One region of the Pseudomonas ulcerans genome, then DNA from elsewhere that is predicted to be linked to it. Evidence: predicted binding sites of a transcription regulator. Region 1 holds the regulator's gene; the other holds the start of a gene.
What was found. The regulator sigma-54, encoded in region 1, starts transcription at its own class of promoters, with help from an activator protein. The targets are predictions, from matches to a motif close to ANTGGCATNNANNTTGCTNT.
Positions count from the first base shown of each region.

Region 1 (8,523 bases):
AAACCTCCAGGCCGCGGTGATCAACCAGGGCGGCGGGCACGCCAACCACAGCCTGTTCTGGACAGTGATGGCGCCCAAGGGCGGTGGTCTGCCGCAAGGCTCGGTGGCCAAGGCCATCGACGAACAACTGGGCGGTTTCGACGCCTTCAAGGACGCCTTCACCAAAGCTGCACTGACCCGCTTCGGTAGCGGCTGGGCATGGCTGAGCGTCACCCCGGAGAAGAAGCTGGTGGTGGAAAGCAGCGGCAACCAGGACAGCCCGCTGATGAATGGCAACACGCCAATCCTCGGCCTGGACGTCTGGGAGCACGCCTACTACCTGCGCTACCAGAACCGTCGCCCGGAATACATCAACGCCTTCTACAACGTGGTTGACTGGGCCGAAGTCGAACGGCGCTACGTTGCTGCCCTGGCGTGAGTGAAAGACGGATGCGTTCGGATGTCTTGTCCATAGGCAGTGTGCGCTTGTTCCGTCTGGCCCTGGGTACCGTGCTGTTGTTGGTCGGTACCGCCTTGCTGTTGGCCCAGGCTATCGCCTGGCTCGATCTCGAACCGCGCATGCTGCGCGCGCTGGAGGGCGGTGCCTTGTGTGCCCTGGGCACTGCGCTGGGCGCCGTTCCGGTGCTGGTGATCCGCAACATGCCGGTGGCCCTGGCCGATTCCCTTCTGGGCTTTGGTGCTGGTGTCATGCTGGCGGCCACGGCCTTTTCCCTGATCATCCCGGGGCTGGATGCCGCTCAGTCGGTCGGCTTCGGCAAGTGGGGGGCGGGTGGCCTGATCAGCTTAGGCCTGTTGTTCGGTGCCTTCTGCCTGTACCTGGTGGATCGCAAGGTTGCCGGTGCCTCGCCGGAGGCGCTGGTGGCGTCCGGCAGCCAGCCGGTGGTGCCGGCGCGTATCTGGGTGTTCGTCATCGCGATCATTGCCCACAACATCCCGGAAGGCATGGCCATTGGCGTGTCGGCTGGTGGTGGCATGCCGGACGCGGACAGCCTGGCGATGGGCATCGCCCTGCAGGACGTGCCGGAAGGCCTGGTCATTGCCCTGGTGCTGGCAGGTGCTGGGATGGCGCGTTTCCAGGCGTTCCTGATCGGTGCTGCGTCCGGGCTGGTCGAACCGGCGGCTGCCGTGCTCTGTGCCTGGCTGGTGAAACTGGCCGAACTGGCGTTGCCGCTGGGGCTGGCCTTTGCCGCAGGAGCCATGCTGTTGGTGGTGACCCAGGAAATCATTCCTGAATCGCGGGCCAATGGGCATCATCGCTTGGCGAGCCTGGGGCTTTGCGTCGGATTCTGCTTGATGATGGTGATGGATACGGCGTTGTCCTGATCCCGCCCTTGCACCCAGGCCTTGTGCGGTTCTTCGCAGGTGAGCCAGCTACAGCAGGCTGCATGAAAAAGCCCGCCAATTGGCGGGCTTTTTCATTACAGGCGATCACTCGCCTTCGTCAAACCGGTTGTTGATCAGCTCGATCAGTCCATCCAGCGCGGCCTGCTCCTCTTCGCCCTCGGTCAGCAGGTGCACCTTGGTGCCTTTGCCGGCGGCCAGCATCATCACCGCCATGATGCTCTTGCCGTCCACCAGCCTGTCCGGCGCGCGCCCAACCTTGACCGTGCAGGGAAACTTGCCGGCCACGCCGACGAACTTGGCGGCGGCGCGGGCATGCAGCCCCAGCTTGTTGATGATCTCGATTTCGATTGCGGGCATCGCGGGTGGGATCCTGTGGGCTAGAGGTCGCGGTGACGGACCTGGACATTCTTCAAGATGGGTTGCAGCAACTGGCCCAGGCGTTCGGTCAGGTAGACGGAGCGGTGGTGACCGCCCGTGCAGCCGATGGCGATGGTCACGTAAGCACGGTTGCTGGCGGCGAAGCGTGGCAACCATTTCAGCAGGTAGGAGGAGATGTCCTGGAACATCTCTTCCACGTCCGGCTGCGCGGCAAGGTAGTCGATGACCGGTTGATCCCGCCCGGAGTGCTCGCGCAGTTCCGGCTTCCAGTACGGATTCGGCAGGCAGCGCACGTCGAACACCACGTCGGCATCCACCGGCATGCCGCGTTTGAAGCCGAAGGACTCGATCAGGAACGCCGTGCCGGGCTCCGGCTGGTTGAGCAGGCGCAGCTTGATCGAATCACGCAACTGGTACAGGTTCAGGTTGGTGGTATCGATCTTCAGGTCTGCCAAGTCGGCGATGGGCCCGAGCAGCTCGCTCTCGACCCGGATCGCCTCGGCCAGGGAGCGGTCCGGGTTGGTCAGCGGGTGGCGGCGGCGGGTTTCGGAAAAGCGCTTGAGCAGGGTTTCCTCATCGGCATCCAGGTACAGCACGTCGCACTGGATGTGACGGGCGCGGGCTTCGTCGAGCAGTTCGGGGAAGCGCGTGAGGTGGCTGGGCAGGTTGCGGGCGTCGATCGATACCGCCACCCGCGGTTGCAGCAATTCCGTATTGATCAGTGCGCTCTCCGCCAACTGCGGAAGCAGGCCGGCGGGGAGGTTGTCGATACAGTAGTAACCATTGTCTTCCAGGACATCGAGGGCCGTACTTTTGCCGGATCCGGAACGGCCACTGACAATGATCAGGCGCATGGCTCAGCTTCCGTTCTGTTCGTCCAGGACAACCTGGTACAGGGCGGTGCTGCTGTTGGCGGCGCGCAGCTTGTCACGCACGTCCTTGCGGTCGAGCATGCTGGCAATCTGGCGAAGCAGTTCGAGGTGCGCATCAGTGGCGGCTTCCGGTACCAGCAGCACGAACAGCAGGTCTACCGGGGCGCCGTCGATGGCGTCGAAATCGATGGGGGCGTCCAGGTGCAGCAGGGCGCTGATCGGACTGGCGCACCCCTTGAGACGGCAGTGGGGAATGGCGATGCCATTGCCGAAGCCCGTCGAACCGAGTTTCTCCCGGTCGATCAGGCTCTTGAACACGTCCTGGGTGTCCAGCTCGGGAACTTCCTTCCCGATCAGGTTGGCGATCTGTTCGAGTACACGCTTTTTACTGCCGCCCGGCACGTTCACGAGGGAACGGCCGGGGGTCAGGATGGATTCAAGTCGGATCATGGATGAGGGGGATCAGCGGGCAGCTGCACCTTGCAGCAGACTTTGCTGTTTTTCCTTGTGTTTTTTCAGTTGGCGGTCGAGCTTGTCGGTCAGGAGGTCGATGGCGGCATACATGTCTTCGTGCTCTGCGTTCGCTACCACTTCACCGCCGGGAATCTGCAAGGTCGCTTCGATCTTCTGCTGCAGCTTCTCGACCTTGAGGATCACCTGCACATTGGTGATGCGGTCGTAGTGGCGCTCGAGCCGGGCGAGTTTTTCCCCGATGTAGGTACGCAGGGCCTCGGTGACTTCTACATGTTGTCCACTGATGTTGACTTGCATACTGCTTCTCCTTTGTTGCCGTGCATAAAGAGGCAGGTGTTGCGCCTGCCACTGAATTGCGATGGCACACCTCAGGGAAGGTCACATCAATCGCTTGCGTTCACTCGATGGTGCGATACCGAGGGACTCGCGGTACTTGGCGACGGTGCGACGTGCTACCTGGATGCCTTGTGCCTCCAGTAAACCAGCGATCTTGCTGTCACTCAATGGCTTTTTCTGATTTTCCGCGGCAACCAGTTTCTTGATGATCGCGCGGATGGCAGTGGACGAGCATTCACCGCCTTCGGAGGTGCTCACATGACTGGAGAAAAAGTACTTCAGTTCATAGATTCCCCGGGGCGTGTGCATGTATTTCTGCGTGGTGACCCGGGAAATGGTCGATTCGTGCATGCCCACCGCCTCGGCGATGTCGTGCAGGACCAGCGGCTTCATGGCCTCGTCGCCGTGATCGAGGAAACCACGCTGGTGCTCGACGATCTGGGTCGCCACCTTCATCAGCGTCTCGTTGCGGCTCTGCAGGCTCTTGATGAACCAGCGCGCCTCCTGCAACTGGTTGCGCATGAAGGTGTTGTCGGCGCTGGTGTCGGCACGGCGGACGAAGCCGGCATACTGCGGATTGACCCGCAGGCGCGGTACCGCTTCCTGGTTCAGTTCCACCAGCCAGCGCTCGTTGTCCTTGCGCACGATCACGTCGGGGACCACGTATTCCGGCTCGCTCGACTCGATCTGCGAGCCGGGGCGAGGGTTCAGGCTCTGTACCAGCTCGATGACCTGGCGCAGTTCGTCTTCCTTGAGCTTCATGCGGCGCATCAGCTGGCTGTAGTCGCGGCTGCCGAGCAGGTCGATGTAGTCACTGACCAGGCGCTGTGCTTCGCTCATCCACGGTGTGTTGGATGGCAACTGGCGCAGTTGCAGCAGCAGGCATTCGCCAAGGTTGCGCGCACCGATGCCGGCAGGCTCGAACTGCTGGATGCGGTGCAGGACGGCTTCGACCTCGTCCAGCTCGATGTCGAGCTCGGGATCGAAGGAGTCGCAGATTTCTTCCAGGGTCTCGTCGAGGTAGCCCTGGTTGTTGATGCAGTCGATGAGGGTGACGGCAATCAGCCGGTCGGTATCCGACATCGGTGCCAGGTTCAACTGCCAGAGCAGGTGGCTTTGCAGGCTCTCGCCCGCAGACGTACGGGTGGTGAAGTCCCACTCGTCATCATCGTTGCTTGGCAGGCTGCTGGCGCTGGTCTGGTAGATGTCTTCCCATGCGGTGTCCACCGGCAGTTCGTTGGGAATGCGCTCGTTCCATTCGCCTTCTTCGAGGTTTTCCGCGCTGGGGGCGGATTGCTCGAAGCTGCTTTCCTGCGCTTCCGCGACCGGCTTGCTCTCGGCGTTGTCGGCCATGGGGTCGCTGTTGTCGAAGTCGTCGCCTTCTTCCTGGCGTTCGAGCATCGGGTTCGACTCCAGGGCTTCCTGGATTTCCTGCTGCAGGTCCAGCGTGGAAAGCTGGAGCAGTCGGATGGCCTGTTGCAACTGCGGGGTCATCGTCAGTTGCTGGCCCATTCTTAGGACGAGCGATGGTTTCATGGCTGGGGCTTAACACCTTATTCGCCGGCGCGCATGCGCCATCTCTACACGGGCGCGGGGCGCCAATTTTAAGCAAGATATATGCCTGAAATTGATGCGTTTGCCTAGAGCGCTGTAACAATTAAGCCGTAATAATGGCTGAATGCCAGCGCTCGGTCACTCCGGTACGTCGACCTACAGGCGGAACTCGTGGCCGAGGTACACCTCTTTCACCAGCTGGTTGGCCAGGATGGTTTCCGAATCGCCTTCGGCAATCAGCTGGCCATCGTTGACGATGTAAGCGGTTTCGCAGATATCCAGGGTTTCACGGACGTTGTGGTCGGTGATCAGGACGCCGATGCCCTTGGCCTTCAGGTGATGGATGATCTGCTTGATGTCGCCGACCGAGATCGGGTCGACACCGGCAAAGGGTTCGTCGAGCAGGATGAACTTCGGCGCGGTAGCCAGGGCCCGGGCGATTTCCACGCGACGACGTTCGCCACCGGACAGGCTCATGCCGAGGTTGTCACGGATGTGGCTGATGTGGAATTCCTGCAGCAGGCTTTCCAGCTCCTTGCGCCGTCCATCGCGGTCGAGGTCCTGGCGGGTTTCCAGGATCGCCATGATGTTGTCGGCGACCGACAGCTTGCGGAAGATCGAGGCTTCCTGCGGCAGGTAGCCGATACCGGCGCGGGCACGACCGTGCATCGGCTGGTGGCTGACATCCAGGTCGTCGATCAGCACGCGACCCTGGTCGGCCTGGACCAGCCCGACGATCATGTAGAAGCATGTGGTCTTGCCAGCGCCGTTGGGGCCGAGCAGTCCGACGATCTGGCCGCTGTCGATGGACAGGCTGACGTCGCGCACGACTTGCCGGCTCTTGTAGCTCTTGGCCAGGTGCTGGGCTTTGAGAGTTGCCATTACTCGGCCTTCTTCTTCGGCTGGATCACCATGTCGATGCGCTGACGTGGTGTCTTGATGTCTTTCCCGCCGCGGCCGGCGGTAGCGACCTGGGTCTTCGAGTTGTAGACGATCTTCTCGCCTTCGGTGGTATTGCCTGCGTTGATCACTCGGGCCTGGTCGGTGAGGATGATCAGGTCCTTGCCGGCCTGGTACTGGATCTGCTTGGCATAGCCTTGCATCTTGTCCGGCTTGGCGGCGTCCTGTTGCTGCTCGAAATAGGCCAGGTTGCCGACCGAGGTGGCGGTGTCGATATCGCCGGCCTGGTTCAGGGTGACGGTCACGACGTTGCCTTTGATCATCATCGAACCCTGGGTGATGATCACGTCGCCCGTGTAGGTGGCGACCTTGTTCTTGTCGTCCATCTGGGCGCTGTCGGCCTGGATGCGAACGGGCTGCTCGCGATCGTTGGGCAGGGACCAAGCGCTCGCGCTTCCCAGTGCCGCGCTCAGGCTGAGCAAATAAGGGAGGGTTTTAACGAGCCTCATACTGTCCTCTTACGTTGGACAGCAGGTCCATCCTGCCGTCTTTCAAATACGCTTTCATTCCCTTGCCCGTAGTCACGCCACCGGCGCCGTCGATTCTAACGTCTTGCTCGGTTTGCGCATATTGCTTCTGCGGGAATACCGTCATGCGACTGGAGGTGATGATGGTGGTGCGATTCTGCTCGTCGGTACGGGCCACGCGCACGGCGTCGATCAACTCGACCTCGGTGCCGTCCGGGTTGACCTCGCCGCGCTCGCTCTGCACATGCCAGGGGAAGGTGGTGCCACGGTACATCTGCAGGTCCGGCTTGGTCAGCAGGGTGACTTCGCTGGCCTTGAGGTGCTCGACCTTGTCCGCGGTCATTTCGTACTGCAGCTTGCCGTCGGGCAGGAACTGCACACTGTGGGCGTTGATGGCGTAGTAGTCGATGGCGCTTTCGTCGACCTGTGCGACCGGCTGGTCGAGGAAGCGCTCGGGCACGATGTTCCAGTAGCCGATCGCCGCGAAAAGCGCGGCGATCACGCTGAACAGCGCAATGTTGCGAATCTTCTTGCTGAACATGACGGGCTCTACAGGTAGTGGGCGTTTGCTGCTTCCAGGTTGCCCTGGGCTTGCAGGATCAGTTCGCAGAATTCACGTGCCGCGCCTTCGCCGCCGCGGGCCTGGGTCACGCCGTGGGCATGCTCGCGGACGAACGCCGCGGCATTGGCCACCGCCATGCCCAGGCCGACCCGGCGGATCACCGGCAGGTCGGGCAGGTCGTCGCCCAGGTAGGCAACCTCTTCATAGCTTAGGCCGAGCTGGGCGAGAAGCTCGTCCAGCACCACCAGTTTGTCCTCGCGGCCCTGGTACAGGTGCGGAATGCCGAGGTTCTTCGCCCGGCGCTCGACCACCGGGGTCTTGCGTCCGCTGATGATCGCGGTGGTGACTCCGCTGTTCATCAGCATCTTGATGCCCTGGCCGTCGAGGGTGTTGAAGGTCTTGAATTCGCTGCCGTCTTCCAGGAAGTACAGGCGGCCGTCGGTGAGCACGCCGTCCACGTCGAAGACTGCCAGCTTGATGGCTTTGCCGCGTTGCAACAGGGTATTCATCACATCACTCCGGCGCGCAGCAGGTCGTGCATGTTCAAGGCGCCGACGGGACGGTCGGCCTTGTCGACGACCACCAGCGCGCTGATCTTGTGGTCTTCCATGATCTTCAGGGCCTCGGCGGCGAGCATTTCGGCGCGGGCGGTCTTGCCGTGGACGGTCATGACCTCTTCGATCAGGGTCTTGTGTACATCGATGTTGCGGTCGAGGCTGCGGCGCAGGTCGCCGTCGGTGAAGATCCCGGCGAGGCTGCCGTCGGCTTCGGCCACCACGGTCATGCCCAGGCCCTTGCGCGACATTTCCAGCAGGGCGTCCTTGAGCAGGGTGCCGCGCTGTACCTGCGGCAACTCGTCGCCGGCGTGCATGACGTTCTCCACCTTCAGCAGCAGGCGGCGGCCCAGGGCGCCGCCTGGATGCGAGAAGGCGAAGTCTTCGGCGGTGAAGCCACGCGCTTCTAGCAGGGCGATGGCCAGGGCGTCGCCCAGTACCAGGGCGGCGGTGGTAGAGGAGGTCGGGGCCAGGTTCAGCGGGCAGGCTTCCTGGGCCACGCGGGCGTCGAGGTTGACCTCGGCGGCCTTGGCCAGTGGCGAGTCGGGGTTGCCGGTGAGGCTGACGAGCTTGATGCCCAGGCGCTTGATCAGCGGCAGCAGGGTGACGATTTCGGCGGTGGAGCCGGAGTTGGACAGCGCCAGGATGATGTCGTCCCGGGTGATCATGCCCATGTCGCCGTGGCTGGCCTCGGCGGGGTGGACGAAGAACGCCGGGGTTCCGGTGCTGGCCAGGGTCGCGGCGATCTTGTTGCCGATGTGCCCGGATTTGCCCATGCCTACCACGACAACGCGGCCCTTGCTGCCCAGGATCAGTTCGCACGCCTTGACGAAGTCGGCGTCGATATGGGCCAGCAGGCCTTCTACCGCTTCGATTTCGAGGCGGATGGTGCGTTGTGCGGATTGGATCAGGTCGGTGGATTGGCTCATGTCGGAAATCGGTTTGCCTGATGAAAAGGTCGCGATTATAGCGGTAATGCGCGAAAGCCTCACCTGCGGATTGGCCCCGGGCAGCCTGTTGGA
Region 1 is NZ_JAZDQN010000013.1:15,786-24,308, reverse strand. It holds gene V0R59_RS14095 (superoxide dismutase) at 1-418, shown strand, start outside; gene V0R59_RS14090 (ZIP family metal transporter) at 430-1,323, shown strand; gene V0R59_RS14085 (HPr family phosphocarrier protein) at 1,429-1,701, opposite strand; gene rapZ (RNase adapter RapZ) at 1,722-2,576, opposite strand; gene ptsN (PTS IIA-like nitrogen regulatory protein PtsN) at 2,580-3,044, opposite strand; gene hpf (ribosome hibernation-promoting factor, HPF/YfiA family) at 3,057-3,365, opposite strand; gene V0R59_RS14065 (RNA polymerase factor sigma-54) at 3,447-4,940, opposite strand; gene lptB (LPS export ABC transporter ATP-binding protein) at 5,115-5,840, opposite strand; gene lptA (lipopolysaccharide transport periplasmic protein LptA) at 5,840-6,367, opposite strand; gene lptC (LPS export ABC transporter periplasmic protein LptC) at 6,354-6,926, opposite strand; gene V0R59_RS14045 (KdsC family phosphatase) at 6,935-7,456, opposite strand; gene V0R59_RS14040 (KpsF/GutQ family sugar-phosphate isomerase) at 7,456-8,430, opposite strand; gene V0R59_RS14035 (hypothetical protein) at 8,429-8,523, shown strand, end outside.

Region 2 (8,523 bases), on a different contig from region 1:
CAGGGCCAGGCGACCGATCTCGTTCTGCGCCGGGATCAGGGTTTCCTTGCGGTAGCGCAGCAGGCCGCCGATCTCGCCGCCGGTGAGGGAGTTGGTCACGTCGACGCTGGTGTTGTTGTAGGCCAGCTTGATCGAGACCTGGCTCGGGTCGGTGGTGCTGGTGACCACGCTCAGGGCATTGACGCTGGTGCCGAGGACCAGCGACTGGCCGTTGGCCAGGGTCACGTCGATGTTGCCGTTGCGGTTGGTGGTCTGCACGCCGACCAGCTCGTTGAGCTGGCGGATGGTCTCGTCGCGCTGGTCCATCAGGTCATTGGGCTGGCCATTGACCGCGGCGACCTTGGCGATCTGGTCGTTCAGCTGGGCAACGGTCTTGGCCAGGTTGTTGACCTGCTCGGTCATCGACTTGAGGTTGCCGTTGATGTTGCTGTTCTGTTCCTTGAACTGCGCGGCGATGGTGTTGAAGCGGTTGGCCAGCGACTCGGCGTTGGTCAGCAGCAACTGGCGCGAGGCATCGTCGTTGGGCTTGGCGGACAGGCCCTGCAGGGCGGTGAAGAAGCTCTTCAGCGCGCCGGTGACGCCGGTGTTGGCATCGGACAGCAGGTTGTCGGTCGGGGTGATCTGGCTCAGGTACGACGCGGCGTCGCTGTTGAGCGAGGTGCTGGTCTGCAACTGGTTGTCGAGGAAGGCGTTGTACACCCGACGCACGTCGGCCAGGGTGGTACCGGTGCCGATGAACACCTGGCCATAGCGGACCGAACCCGTCGTGGTCTGGACGTTCTGCTGGCGCGAATAGCCGGCCACGTCGGCATTGGCAATGTTGTTACCTGTGGTGTGCAGGCCCGACTGGGCGGCCCCGAGTCCCGACATCCCGATGCTGATCAAACTCGCCATGGTTCAAACCTTATAGTTTCGTCGTTGGGCTGATCGCCGCGTAGCTTTCGTACGACTTCATCTGTTTTGCGATCTGCGAGATCTTGCTGGCGTAGTCCGGGTCGGTTGCATACCCGGCCTTTTGCAGCTCTCTCACGAATTGTTCCGGGTTATCGGCCGACTTCACCGCATCTTGATAGCGCGCGTTGTTCTGCAACAGGCTGACCAGGTCGTGGAAGCTGTCCTGGTAGGAATCGTAGGAACGGAACGCCGCGGTTTCCTTGACGAACTGGCCGTCGCGGAACTCGCTGGTGATCGCCCGCGCCGAATCACCCTGCCAGTTGCCGGTGGCCTTGATGCCGAACAGGTTGTGGCTGCTGCTGCCATCGGCAGAGCGCATGACCGATTTGCCCCAGCCGGTTTCCAGCGCAGCCTGGGCCACCAGGTAGCGCGGGTCGATGCCGATGCGCTTGGCGGCCTGCTCGGCCATCGGCAGCATGGTGGCAACGAAATCGTCGCTGGAGTCGAAGGCTTTCTTCGCCGGTGCCAGTGGTGGCTGGGCCACGGCGCGGCCGTAGATGCGCGTCGTGCCCGGGGCGGCGAAGGTCTGCGCCGGCTGCCAGTCGCCCTTGACCACGGCATCGGTCATGGCCGTGGTACGCGCCGGAATCGCTGCATTGTTGGTGGTGGCTGCGGCAGCGTCCGCCGACGGCACGATACCGGCCAACAGGCGGTCGGTGAGCTTGCCCGGCAAGGCCAGGCGTCGCGAATTGAGGGCGGCCACATCGTTGCGGGTGATCGCGGTTTCTTCGGCCTTGCGTGCCGGCTCCGTCACCTTGCTCGCCCACAGCGCGCGCTGCTGGGTATCGACCCGCGGGAACGGGCTGGTATTCGGCGCGCTGGCCTTCTGCTTGGACAACTGGCGCATCAGCACGTCCTGCAGGCCGATGCCGCCGCCCTCGCGGGACAGGCTGACCGCCAGCTGCTGGTCGTACATCGACTGGTACTGCTTGGTGGTCTCGGTGTTGAGCGGGTTGTCCTTGGCCAGCACGTCGGTGGCCGAGCGCACCGACTTGAGCATCTCGTTGAGGAACAGCGACTCGAATTCCTGGGCCACCTTGCGCAGGTTGCCCTCGCTGTCGCGGTCACCCACCTTCAGCGAGTTGAGGCGATTGAGGTCGGTGTAGGCACCACTGTCGGTGGTGCTGAACATCGTGCTCTTGGGCATGTCCATGGCCGGGCGTCCTCAGATCACGATCAGGTCGGCCTGCAACGCGCCGGCCTGCTTGAGGGCTTCGAGGATCGCCATCAGGTCGCTGGGCGCGGCGCCCACCTGGTTGACGGCACGGACGATCTCGTCGAGCGTGGTGCCCGGGCCGAACTTGAACATCGGCTTGGCTTCCTGCTCGGCATTGACCCGGGAGCGCGGGACCACGGCGGTCTGGCCGTTGGAGAAGGCGCCGGGCTGGCTGACGATCGGGTCTTCGGTAATGGTCACGGTCAGGCTGCCGTGGGTCACCGCCGCCGGCGAGACCTTGACGTTCTGGCCGATGACGATGGTACCGGTACGCGAGTTGATGATGACCTTGGCCACCGCCTGGCCCGGATCGATCTCGAGGTTCTCCAGGATCGACAGGTAGTCGACGCGCTGGCCCGGATCGAGGGGCGCGGTGACCCGCACCGAACCGCCGTCCACCGCCTGGGCCACACCCGGGCCGAGCAGTTCGTTGACCTTGTCGACGATGCGCTTGGCGGTGGTGAAGTCCGGACGGTTGAGGTTCAGGGTCAGGCTGTTGCCCTGGTTGAAACCGCTGGGCACGGCACGTTCGACGGTGGCACCGCCAGGAATGCGGCCGGCCGACGGAACGTTGACGGTGATCTTCGAGCCGTCGCGACCCTCGGCGTCGAAGCCGCCCACCACCAGGTTGCCCTGGGCGATGGCGTAGACGTTGCCGTCGATACCCTTCATCGGCGTCATCAGCAGGCTGCCGCCACGCAGGCTCTTGGAGTTGCCGATGGACGAGACGGTGATGTCCACCACCTGGCCCGGCTTGGCGAACGGCGGCAGGTCGGCATGCACCGATACCGCGGCGACGTTCTTCAGTTGCACGTTGCCCGAGCCCGCCGGCACCTTGATGCCGAACTGCGAGAGCATGTTGTTGAAGGTCTGCAGGGTGAACGGGGTCTGGGTGGTCTGGTCACCCGTACCGTTCAACCCCACCACCAGGCCGTAGCCGATCAACTGGTTGGAGCGCACGCCGGAAATGCTGGCGATGTCCTTCAGGCGCTCGGCCTGGGCGCTGCACGCCACGACCAGCAGGAGGGTCGTGGCTACGAACTGCTTGAACTTGAACATGGTCACCCGAACCTAGAACGGGAAAAGCGGGCTGAGGAAGAAGCGGTCGAACCAGCCGGGCTGGCTGGCATCGGCAAAGGCCCCGGTCCCGGAATAGGTGATGCGCGCATCGGCGACCCGGGTCGACGACACGGTGTTGTCGGTGGCGATGTCGTCGGCCCGGACCAGGCCGGCGATCCGCACCAGCTCGTCACCGGTGTTGAGGGTCATCCACTTCTCGCCGCGCACGGCGATGATGCCGTTGGGCAGCACCTCGGCCACGGTCACGGTGATCGAGCCGGTCAGGGTGTTGCCCTGGGCCGCCTTGCTGTCGCCCTTGGTGCCGCGGGTGCCGCTGTAGCCGGCACTGAGGCTGAGGTCGTTGCTGCCGATCGGGTTGTTGGTGGTCAGGCTGGAACCGAACAACGAGGTCAGGCCAATGTTGGCGGTGCTGTCCTTGTCGATCTGCGAGCCGGCGTTCTTGCTCGCCTGGGTCCGCTCGTTGAGGGTGATGGTGATGATGTCACCGACCCGGAACGCCTTGCGGTCGCTATAGAAGTTCTGCTCGAACCCGGCCTGGTAGATCGAACCGTTGTTGGCGGCCGCCGGCAGGGGCGTACGCGGCAACACAGGCGCGTAATACGGATCGTTGGGCTTGGGCGTCGGCGCGACGCAACCAGCCAGCAACACCGCCCCCCCCAGGGCGACTACGGACAACAAACGGCTCATGACTCTGACCTCACGGTGTAACGGTGAAAACGGCTTTGCCCAGGTCAATTACAGGTTCTGGGTAACGTACTGGAGCATGCTGTCGGCGGTGGAAATCACCTTGGAGTTCATTTCGTAGGCACGCTGGGTGGTGATCATGTTGACCAGTTCTTCCACGGTGCTGACGTTGGAGTTCTCCAGGGTCTGCTGCATGGTGGTACCGAAGCCGTTCAGGCCCGGGGTACCGATCTGCGGCGCGCCGCTGGCGGCGGTCTCCAGGAACAGGTTGCCGCCCAGCGACTGCAGGCCGGCCGGGTTGATGAAGTCGGCGGTCTGGATGTTGCCGATGATCTGCGCGGCCGGGTTGCCGGCGGTGGTGATCGACACGGTGCCGTCCTGGCCGACGGTGAAGGTCTGCGCATCCGGCGGCACGACGATGGCCGGTTCCAGGGCGAAGCCGTTGGCGGTGACGATCTGGCCGTCGGAGTTCAGGTGGAAGGTACCGTCACGAGTGTAGGAAACGGTGCCATCCGGCTGCAGGACCTGGAAGAAGCCACGGCCGTTGACCGCGAGGTCCAGCGGGTTCTCGGTGGTCTGCAGGCTGCCGGTCATGAAGTTCTTCTGGGTGCCGACGATGCGCACACCGGTACCCACTTGCAGGCCCGACGGCAGCTCGCTGTCCTGGGTAGACTGGGCGCCTGGCTGGCGTTTCACCTGGTAGAGCAGGTCCTGGAATTCGGCACGATCACGCTTGAAGCCGGTGGTCGATACGTTGGCCAGGTTGTTGGAAATGACGGTCAGGTTGGTGTCCTGGGCGGACAGACCGGTTTTACTGACCCAAAGAGCCGGAAGCATGCTGTTCTCCTGGTACGCCTGTTTTACGGCGCTACGCCTGTGTCAATTAGCTGATTTGCAAAACCCGAGCCATGGCTTCGTCGCCTTCCTTGGCCGTGTTCATCATCTTTACGTGCAGTTCGAACTGCCGGGCCAGGGCCAGCACCGAGGTCATTTCTTCCACGGCGTTGACGTTGCTGGCTTCGAGGAAACCGGACACCACCTGCACGTTGGCATCGGCTGCAGCAGGCTGGCCTGTCTTGGTGTGGATCAGGCCATCGAGGCCCTTGGTCATGGTCTTCAGGTCGGGATTGACCAGCTTGATGCGGTCGACCTCGGCCATCACCCGCGGGCCTTCGCCCATGGCGCGAATGGTGATGGTGCCGTCCTGGCCGACTTCGATCTTCTGCTCCGGCGGCACGGCGATCGGACCACCATTGCCCATTACCGGCATGCCGTTGCCGGCGCGCAGGACGCCGACCGCGTCAATGTTCAGGCTGGCGGTGCGCACGTAGGCTTCGCTGCCATCGGGGGCCTGCACGGCAATGAAGCCGTCGCCGCCCACGGCGATGTCCAGGTCGCGGCCGGTTTCCTGCAGCGCGCCGGGAGTGAAATCGGTGGCCGGGCGCTCGGTCATGGCATAGGCACGCGCCGGAAAGCTGTCGCCGAACACCGGCATCGAGCGCGCCTGCTCCAGGTCACGCTGGAAACCGCTGGTGGAAATGTTCGCCAGGTTGTTGGCATGGGCCTTCTGCGCCAGCGCGTTCTGGCTGGCGCCGGTCATGGCCACGTAAAGCATCTTGTCCACAGTCATCCTCCGCTGCGCTGGCGAACACTTGCCGTTCACCGCTGCTGTGGCGGGATGAAAGCAATTTTCGATCCAGTTTTTGAACAGCCGGGAAAAGGCCCATGTTTTCGGGGCTTTGGCGGTTTTGGGGAAGGTTGCAGCAGCGGGAGAAGACAAATTATCGGCGGTGACCTTGCCGGTGGCGGCAAGATCCCGCCTCAGACCTGCCCTCCAGGCCTCACCTGGATGTCAGGGCCGGCAGCCGGCATTATTGAACGGCCCGGCAAAACGCTTCCAGCCATCCCCCGGCGAATGCTGCGAACACACCAGGCGTCCGTCGGCCTGGCTTTCCCAGCGATACCACGGCGCCATGGCCGCCACGGCCTGACTCGCCGCCAGGAGCAGCAGCCCGGCAATCACATACCGCTTCATGTGCACCTCACTGAAACGACAAGCCCCCGCCCGGAACGGGAAGGGGCTCGCATTCACGCTACCCGGCCAGCATCAGGTCATCTGGATGATGGTCTGCATGATGGCGCTCTGGGTGGAAATGGTCTTGGCGTTGGCCTGGTAGTTGGACTGCGCCTTGACTAGTTCGACCAGTTCCTGGGTCAGGTTGACGTTCGACTCTTCCAGGGAGTTGGAGGAGATCGAACCCAGGGTGCCGGTCTTCGGCGTGTCGATGCCGGCACTACCCGAAGCGAAGGTTTCCTTCCAGCGGGTACCACCCATCTGCTCCAGACCCTGCTCGTTGGCGAAGCTGGCAATCGCCACCTGGCCGATGGCACGGGACTGTTGGTTGCTGAAGCTGGCGAACAGTACGCCGGTGGAGTCGATGCTCAGGCTCGATAGCAGGCCGGTGGCATAACCATCCTGGGTTGGCGGCAGGCGCGCGGTATCGGTGTTGTAGGACGTGGTCGAGCTCATGTCCAGGCGCACGCCGCCGGCATTGGCCGCGGAGCCGTTGGAACCCCAGGTGCCGGTGGTGGAGTTGTAGGTCGCCGGAATCCAGCCCTTGATGGTGAAGACGTTGTTGACCACGGCGAAGCTGTCGTCCGGAGCCACCGAGCCGGTCATGGTATTGATGCTGCCGTCGGACTTGAAGGTCATGGTTCCCACCAGCGGCGTGGCACTGGCCGGGTTCTGCGGGTTGCGCCCGTCGATCAGGGAGTACATGGTCCAGGTGTTCTGGTCGGTCTTGCGATAGTACTGCTCCAGGGTGTGCTTGTTGCCCTGGGTATCGTAGATCTCGGTCGAGAACTTCTTGGTGTAGGTGGTTTCGTCGGTCGGCACAAAGGTCGGGCCCGCCGGCGTCGCGGTCGGCAACGGAATCGGAGTGGCCTCGGAGTTCAGGTTGATGCCCTGGGTGACCAGGCTGGTGGCCTTCGGCGGCTGCGACAGGGTGTCGATCTTGAGATCGGTCAGGCTGGACGTCAGGATCTTGCCGTTTTCGTCGGCGGCGTAGCCCTGCAGGCGCAGGCCGTCGGAGGTCACGACATAGCTGTCCTTGCTGGTCTGGAAGGCGCCAGCGCGGGTATAGGTGAGCGAGCCGTTGTCGCTGAGCACGAAGAAGCCCTGGCCCTGGATCGCCATGTCCAGCACGTTACCGGTGTTGTTCACGTCACCCTGGCCGAACTGCTGGGAAATCGCCGCCAGGCTCACGCCGTTGCCGACGGTCTTGCTGCCCACGCCCAGCTTGCTCGCCGAATACACGTCCTGGAATTCCGCACGGGAAGACTTGAAGCCGTTGGTGGCGACGTTGGCGATGTTGTTGCCGGTAACGTCCAGTTGCTTGCTTGCCGCATAGAGACCGCTAAGGCCGATATTGAAGGACATCTTTCACTCCTGTGCCGTTAGCCGGCTCTATATACCGATGGTTTGCACTTTGGACAGCGCGACGCTGCCCAGACCGGCGAGATTGAGCATCATCTCGCCCCCTGTCTGACTGATGGTGACGCTGCTGACCGTGGCCGGCAGCAGGGTGTACATCTCCGCTTCCTTGCCATCGACCGTGGTGGTGGCCTTGAACGTGTAGGTGCCCGGCTCCATGACCTCGCCCTTCTCGTTCTTGCCGTCCCAGACGAAGGCGGCGTTGCCGGCTTTCTGCTCGCCCAGTTGTAGGGTGCGCACGGCATTGCCGTCCTTGTCCTTGATGGTCACGGTGACGCTGCTCACCGACTGCGGTACCACCACCGAACCGTTCAGGCTCTTCGAGGTGTCGACCACCGCCTTGTCGGTCTGGGCGATCACCGAGCGACCGACCAGGGACGAGGCCTGCAGGGCCTGGGACGATTTGTAGTTGCTGGAAATCGCGGTGACCGACTCGTTCAGCGTGGTGATGCCTTCCAGGCTGCTGAACTGCGCCAGCTGGGCGACGAACTCGCTGTTGTCCTGCGGATCCAGCGGGTTCTGGTGCTGCATCTGGGTCACCAGCAGCTGCAGGAACGCATCCTTGCCCAGGGTCTGGCCACCGGTGGAGCTGTTGGTGGCGGAGGCGACGCCGGTTTGCGAGGTGGTCTTGACCCCGGACGACTTGATGACGTCGTTGAGGTTCACCCCTGAAGTCGTATCGTTGACACTGGCCATTGGCTCGGTCCTTTTGTCACTGACCCAGGGTCAGTACTTTCTGCATCATGGTCTTGGCCGTGTTCATCAACTCGGCGTTGGTCTGGAACGAGCGGCTGGCCGAGATCATGTCGGCCATTTCCTCGACCACGTTGACGTTCGGGTAGTAGACGTAGCCGTCCTTGTTCGCTGCCGGATGGTTCGGCTCGTAGCGCGCTTCGAGGTTGCTCTGGTCCTCGACCACGCCGAGCACCTGCACGCCCTGCCCTGCCGCGTCCTGGTCCTGGAACAGCGACTGGCTGCCGTTCTGCGCCTGCTGGAAGGTGGTGGCGAACACCGGGTGACGGGCGCGGTAGGTCTGGTCGATGCTCGACGAGACGGTCTCGGCGTTGGCGATGTTCGAGGCGACGGTGTTCAGACG
Region 2 is NZ_JAZDQN010000001.1:19,529-28,051, reverse strand. It holds gene flgK (flagellar hook-associated protein FlgK) at 1-894, opposite strand, end outside; gene flgJ (flagellar assembly peptidoglycan hydrolase FlgJ) at 905-2,107, opposite strand; gene V0R59_RS00135 (flagellar basal body P-ring protein FlgI) at 2,120-3,229, opposite strand; gene flgH (flagellar basal body L-ring protein FlgH) at 3,242-3,937, opposite strand; gene flgG (flagellar basal-body rod protein FlgG) at 3,986-4,771, opposite strand; gene V0R59_RS00120 (flagellar basal body rod protein FlgF) at 4,818-5,558, opposite strand; gene V0R59_RS00115 (hypothetical protein) at 5,787-5,969, opposite strand; gene flgE (flagellar hook protein FlgE) at 6,042-7,373, opposite strand; gene flgD (flagellar hook assembly protein FlgD) at 7,401-8,123, opposite strand; gene flgC (flagellar basal body rod protein FlgC) at 8,140-8,523, opposite strand, start outside.
Region 2: a site for sigma-54 is predicted at 5,616-5,635, ahead of V0R59_RS00120 (flagellar basal body rod protein FlgF). Genes of this name have one in related genera too.